DNA from 2 places in the Streptomyces sp. NBC_00503 genome. Region 1 is predicted to be linked to the other one. Evidence: riboswitches for the same ligand, from Rfam matches in the RefSeq annotation. Region 1 holds a riboswitch; the other holds the start of a gene.
What was found. Region 1 has a riboswitch for S-adenosylmethionine ahead of thrC (threonine synthase). Riboswitches for the same ligand answer to the same signal wherever they lie in the genome.
Positions count from the first base shown of each region.

Region 2: it holds a riboswitch for S-adenosylmethionine, as region 1 does, so the genes downstream of both, OG490_RS10620 (aminotransferase class V-fold PLP-dependent enzyme) here and thrC (threonine synthase) in region 1, are expected to answer to the same signal.

Region 1 is NZ_CP107855.1:3,634,671-3,638,071, forward strand. It holds gene thrC (threonine synthase) at 1-1,164, opposite strand, end outside; SAM riboswitch class I at 1,182-1,338, opposite strand; gene OG490_RS16945 (glucosyl-3-phosphoglycerate synthase) at 1,547-2,527, shown strand; gene OG490_RS16950 (DUF7927 domain-containing protein) at 2,610-3,401, shown strand, end outside.
Region 2 is NZ_CP107855.1:2,270,771-2,274,171, reverse strand. It holds gene trpD (anthranilate phosphoribosyltransferase) at 157-1,221, shown strand; SAM riboswitch class IV at 1,313-1,429, shown strand; gene OG490_RS10620 (aminotransferase class V-fold PLP-dependent enzyme) at 1,647-3,032, shown strand; gene OG490_RS10615 (dihydrofolate reductase family protein) at 3,119-3,401, opposite strand, start outside.

The DNA.
Region 1 (3,401 bases):
CTGACCGTTCTCGACGAGCTTCTTCGTCACGCCGACGGTCACGCCGCCCGCGGTCTCGGCGAAGATGCCCTCGGTCTGGGCGAGCAGCTTGATGGCCTCGACGACCTGGGTGTCGTTGACGTCCTCGACGTACCCGCCGGTGCGGCGCGCGATGTCCAGGACGTACGGGCCGTCCGCCGGGTTGCCGATGGCCAGCGACTTGGCGATGGTGTTCGGCTTCTGCGGGCGGACCACGTCGTGACCGGCCTTGAAGGCGGTGGAGACGGGCGAGCAGCCCTCGGCCTGGGCACCGAAGATCTTGTAGGGCTTGTCCTCGACGAGGCCGAGCTTGATCAGCTCCTGCAGACCCTTGTCGATCTTCGTCAGCTGCGAGCCGGACGCGATCGGGATGACGAGCTGGTCGGGCAGCTGCCAGCCGAGCTGCTCGCAGATCTCGTAGGCCAGGGTCTTGGAACCCTCGCCGTAGTACGGGCGCAGGTTGACGTTGACGAAGCCCCAGCCCTCGCCCAGCGGGTCGCCGATGAGCTCGGAGCAGAAGCGGTTGACGTCGTCGTAGTTGCCCTCGATGCCGACCAGGTCGCCACCGTAGACACCGGCCATGACGACCTTGCCCTGCTCCAGGTCGTGCGGGATGAAGACGCACGAGCGGAAACCGGCACGGGCGGCCGCGGCGCCCACGGCGCCGGCCAGGTTGCCGGTGGAGGAGCAGGACAGGGTGGTGAAGCCGAAGGCGCGGGCGGCCTCGACGGCGATGGCCACGACGCGGTCCTTGAAGGAGTGCGTCGGGTTGCCGGAGTCGTCCTTGACGTACAGCTTGCCGGTGAAGCCCAGCTCCTTGGCCAGGTTGGCCGCGTCCACGAGCTTGGTGAAGCCCGGGTTCAGGCTCGGCTTGGAGGCCACGTCCGCGGGGACGGGCAGCAGCGGCGCGTAGCGCCAGATGTTGTCGGGGCCGGCCTCGATCGCGGCGCGCAGCGCCTCGGGGTCGCCCAGCGGCAGGTCGTACGAGACTTCGAGCGGTCCGAAACACTCCACACAGGCGAAGATCGGGCCGAGCTCGAAGCGGGTGCCGCATTCCCGGCAGGAAAGGCCGGTGGCGGGACCGAGATCGACAGAGGCGCCGGTGTTGGAGGTTCCGGCAGAGGTATCGGCAGTCTGTGCAGCCATGATGGCGAGGCCCTTTCTCCTCATCTTCCCCATGACGAACGTCGCCATGAGACGGAATTGGCACCTTCCCTAGCCGGGGACCCCGCTGAGTCGCTGCGTGAGCGATCGCGAGAACCGACTGGAGGGTTGCCGGGGCTTCAACGGGCCGTGTCCCTCTGCCCCTCTGGATGAGCGGTATGGCACCGGGCGACACGCTCTGCGGCGCGCCCGGGCTTTTGTTCGCGAGGCCCCCCGGCATGCGGTGGGCCTTTGCGTTGTTCAAGACTGTAACCGAAGCCCCGGGTGGTTGAGACAGCCGTCCGAACGGCGAGATGGATCACATATCGGCGGAAAGCACCGGCGTTCCGCCTGCGCCCCGCCGACCGACAGAGGAGTTCCGAAGGTGCTGGAAGAGGTGGAGCGCTGGCTGTCCGCCCGCTCCTGGTCCGCCGCCGACCGACCGCTCGACCAGCTGCTTTCCGCGAAACGGGCAGCCGGTACGACGGTCAGCGTGGTGCTGCCCGCGCTCAACGAAGAGGCCACGGTCGGGGCCATCGTCGAGGTGATCCGGCGCGACCTGATGGACGGCGCGCCCCTGGTCGACGAACTGGTCGTCGTGGACTCGGGCTCCACCGATCGTACGGCGGAGGTGGCTGCCAAGGCCGGGGCCCGGGTGGTGCACCGCGACGAGATCCTGCCGCGGCTGCCGGCCCTGCCCGGCAAGGGGGAGGTGCTGTGGCGTTCGCTGCTGGCCACGAGCGGGGACGTCGTCTGCTTCGTGGACGCCGACCTGCGGGACTTCTCCTCCACCTTCGTGTCCGGGATCGTCGGGCCGCTGCTGACGGATCCGGACGTGTCCTTCGTCAAGGCCATGTACGACCGCCCGCTGGCCCGGGAGTACGACGGCCCCGCCCCCACCCGGGCTCCCGGCGGCGCTGAGCAGGGGGGCAGGGTGACGGAGCTCGTCGCCCGCCCCCTGCTCAACCTGCACTGGCCCCAGCTGGCCGGCTTCGTCCAGCCGCTGGGCGGCGAGTACGCCGTACGGCGCGACCTGCTGGAGCGGCTGCCGTTCCCCGTCGGGTACGGCGTGGAGCTGGGCCTGCTGGTGGACTCGCTGCACACGGTCGGGCTGGACGCGCTGGCCCAGGTGGACGTGGGCGTACGGCTCCACCGCCACCAGGACGGCCTGGCGCTGGGGCGGATGGCCGCGGCGATCTACCGGACGGCGCTGCTGCGGCTTTCGCGCGGGCACCTCGTACGGCCGGAGCTGACGCAGTTCGAGCGCGGTCCGGAGGGGTTCGTGCCGCACACCTACGCCGTGGACACCGAGGAACGGCCGCCGATGCGGGACATCGAGGAGTACGCGCGGCGTCGCGTGGCGTAACCACAGAAACCGCCCCAATCGGTCTAATTTCCCTTTTATGGGGTTTACACGTTTCAGACATGTATGGGGTGCTGCCCTCGCGGTGGCCGGGGGTACGGCCCTGCTGGTCGGCTCGCTGAGCGGACCGGCGGCCGCGGAGGTGGTCTCCCCCTTCGAGAAGCGGTACGACGAGGCGCTCTACGGGGACTTCATCACCCTCGGCAACACGGTGATGGGATGCCCCCAGGCACCGCCCGCCGACGCCGCGGAGTGCGCCGAGGTCCAGCAGGGCGGCGGCACGAAGAACAACAACGACTTCGTCGCCCGCCCGATCGACGCGGCCGGGCTCGAAACGCCCACCCGCACCTCCAGCACCGGCCGGCTCACCGTGCCCGCCGGCGCGGAGGTGGCGTACGCGCGCCTGTTCTGGGGCGGCAACAACGGCGGGTACCGGCTCGGCTCGAACCTCATCAAGCGCTGCGACGTCTCGGGCGAGGACGCCGTCCCCTCCCCCGGCGAACCACTGAACACCCGCCCGGTCCTCAAGGTCGGCGCGGGCGCCGCCCGGCCGGTGACCCCGTCGAACATGGTCCAGGACCCGCCGCAGACCGGCGGCCCGCACTACTACACGGGCGAGTCCGACGTCACCGCCGCCTTCGCGGACGTCCCCACCGGCTCCCCGGTCACGGTCGCCGTCGGCGACATCTGGGCCGCGCAGGGCCGCGGCTGCGTCGCCGGCTGGTCCCTGACCGTCGTCTACAAGTACCCCGGCCCGCACGAGAACGCGCCGGAGCGGCGCAACGTCTACGTCTACGGCGGCCACGTGCTCCAGCGCTCCACCAGCCCCGACACCACCGTCCGGGTCGACGGCTTCTACCGCACGGGCGACGGCCCG
Region 2 (3,401 bases), 1.4 Mb from region 1:
GTCAGATCGCTTGAGGGACTGATTTCGGCCAGTCCTGGTGTCGCCACAGCGGGAGCCCCGTCCAGTGTCTGGGACGGGGCTCTTTGCCGTCCCCCGGCTGGATAGGCTGAAGCCCTTCCCACTCGATGTGACCATGACCAGTAGCAGGAGCGGACCATGAACCTGGTGACCCCGGCGGGCGGCGACAGCGTGGCGGCCCGAGGCTGGCCGGGCGTTCTCGACGCACTGCTGACCGGCCGGGACCTCAGCGCCGACGACACGGCCTGGGCCATGGACCGGATCATGCGCGGAGAGGCCACCGACGCCCAGATCGCCGGCTTCGCGGTCGCCCTGCGGGCCAAGGGGGAGACGGTCGCGGAGATCAACGGCCTGGTACGGGCCATGTACGCGCACGCCAACCTGATCGAGGTGCCGGGCCGGACGGTGGACATCGTCGGCACCGGCGGCGACGGCGCGAAGACGGTCAACATCTCGACGATGTCCGCGATCGTCGTGGCCGGAACGGGTGCCAAGGTGGTCAAGCACGGCAACCGGGCCGCGTCCTCCGCGAGCGGCTCCTCGGACGTCCTGGAGAAGCTGGGCGTCAACCTCGACCTCACCCCGGCGCGGGTCGTCGAGGTCGCCGAGGAGGCCGGGATCACCTTCTGCTTCGCGGTCAAGTTCCACCCGGCGCTGCGGCACGTGGCCGCGGCCCGCAAGGAGCTCGGCATCCGGACCACCTTCAACTTCCTCGGTCCGCTGACCAACCCCGCGAAGGTCCGGGCTCAGGCCACCGGTGTCGCCGACGCCCGGATGGCCCCGATCGTGGCGGGCGTCCTGGCGGAGCGCGGCTCCTCGGCGCTGGTCTTCCGCGGCGACGACGGCCTCGACGAGCTCACCACCACGGCGACCTCCCGGGTGTGGTGGGTCCGCGACGGCCGGTCGGTGGAGCAGGCCTTCGACCCGCGCGACATCGGCATCCCGCTGGTGGACGTCTCCGCGCTCGCCGGCGCCGACGCCTCCTTCAACGCGGACGTCGCCCGCCGCCTCCTGGCCGGTGAGACCGGCCCGGTCCGCGATGCCGTGCTCCTGAACTCGGCCGCGGCCCTGGTCGCGCTGGACCCGGGTACGGGGACGCTGGAGGAGCAGCTCGCCGCGGGCGCGGCCCGTGCGGCCGAGGCCATCGACTCGGGTGCCGCGCGGGCCGCGCTGGAGCGTTGGGTGGCGGCCAGCAACGCCTGACGCGGCGGTCGATCCTTTTCGGCCATGACCCCGGTCCACCATGCGGACCGGGGTCTTGCGTTCGAGGGATCTTGTGGCAGGATCATCGTCAGGTCACGAGTGACAGCGTTTTGGCCCCGGCTCGCTGTCCGGCAACCCTCCTTCCGTGGCGGGGTGCCCCGGGTGATGACCAGGTCGTAGGCAGTGAGGTCTACGGCAAGCGCGGATCCCTCGACACCAGGGATCCTGGTCTCGATCGAGGAGCTTTTTCCGTGAGCAAGCGAATGCGATAGGGCGCTTCCGCCCCTTCTTCAACCCTCGGAACAGGGTCGCTTCCGCGTACCCGGAATCTCCGAGGCTCTTCCCGTACCCCGGACGGCCGCAGCGTCGTACCCCCGTACGGGCACACAGAAGCCATTCAGACCTGCCTGCCGGGAGATACCGCCATGTCCGCAACCCCGAACGCCACCGCCACCGCCGCCGTCACCGCCGAGGGCCCCGCCTGTGCCGAGCCGCTGCCGGTCCTCGGCCGCGACGTCACCGTCCCGCTCGTCACCGGCGGCGAGGTCACCTACGCCGCCCTCGACTACGCGGCCAGCGCCCCGGCCCTGCAGCGCGTCTGGGACGACGTGGCCGCGTACGCCCCGTACTACGGCAGCGTCCACCGCGGCGCCGGATACCTCTCGCAGCTCTCCACCGACCTGTTCGAGCAGAGCCGCGTCACGGTCGCCGAGTTCCTCGACTGCCGCGCCTCCGACCAGGTGATCTTCACCCGCTCCACCACGGACTCCCTGAACCTGCTCGCCGCGGTGCTGCCGGCCGACTGCCAGGTCTTCGTCTTCGAGACCGAGCACCACGCCTCGCTCCTGCCCTGGGTGGACGCGCAGGTCACGTACCTCGACGCGCCGCGCACCCCGGCCCAGGCCGTCGAGACCCTGGAGCGGGCACTGGCCGACCGTGCCCCCTACGGCCCCGCCCTGGTCTGCGTCACCGGCGCCTCCAACGTCACCGGCGAGCTGTGGCCCGTCAAGGAACTGGCCGCCGCCGCGCACGCGCACGGCGCCCGCATCGTCCTGGACGCCGCCCAGCTGGCCCCGCACCACCCCGTCTCCGTGCAGGAGCTCGACGTGGACTGGGTGGCCTTCTCCGGACACAAGCTCTACGCGCCCTTCGGCTCGGGCGTGCTCGCCGGCCGGGCCGACTGGCTGCAGCAGGCCGAGCCGTACCTCGCCGGTGGCGGCGCCTCCCGCAAGGTGGCCCGCCGCGAGGACGGCGGCGTCGACGTCGAGTGGCACACCACGGCCGCCCGCCACGAGGCCGGTTCCCCCAACGTCATCGGCGTCTACTCCATCGCCTCCGCCTGCAAGGCGCTGAACGAGGCCGGGTTCGAGAACCTGGTCGCCCGCGAGCAGCAGCTGATCGACAAGGTCCGCGGCGGTCTGGCCGAGGTTCCCGCGGTCCGCGTGCTGTCCCTCTTCGGCGACGACGCCCCGCGGGTGGGCGTCATCTCCTTCGTGGTCGACGGCTGGAACAGCTCCCACTTCGCGGCCGCGCTCTCCGCCGAGTACGGCATCGGTGTCCGCGACGGCCTGTTCTGCGCCCACCCGCTGGTGCGCACCCTGCTCGACAGCGAGCCGCAGGAGCCGGGCGAGTGCGGTGCGCCGGAGGCGGCCCCGGGGGAGCGCTCGCTCAACGCGATCCGCGTCAGCTTCGGCGCCGGCACCCCCGACGAGCACGTCGAGCGGTTCGTCCGCGCGGTCAAGGAGCTCGTCGCGGACGGCGCGAAGTGGCAGTACCGGACCGAAGAGGGCCGCTGCGTCCCCGCCGTCTGAGACACGACGTCAGGGGGACGCGGGGACCGGGTGACGGGCCCGGGTGCTGTGCCCGGGCCACCGCCGGTGCTGCGCCTGGCCCACTGCTACGCCTGGGCCGCCGGGCGGTAGACGCACACCTGCGTGCCCGTGGACGCGGTGACCGAGGAGACCAGCTCCAGGGGCCGCAGACCGCCGTCCTCGGGGAAGATCGACTTTCCGCCGCCGACCAGCACCGGCATGACCATCAGCCGCAGCTCGTCGACCAGGCCCTCGCTCAGCAGGGTCCGTACGAGCGTGGGGCTGCCCATGACCACCAGGTCGCCGCCGTCGGCCGCGTGCAGCTCACGGATCCGGGCCACCGCGTCGGCGCCGGGGACGAGCGTGGTG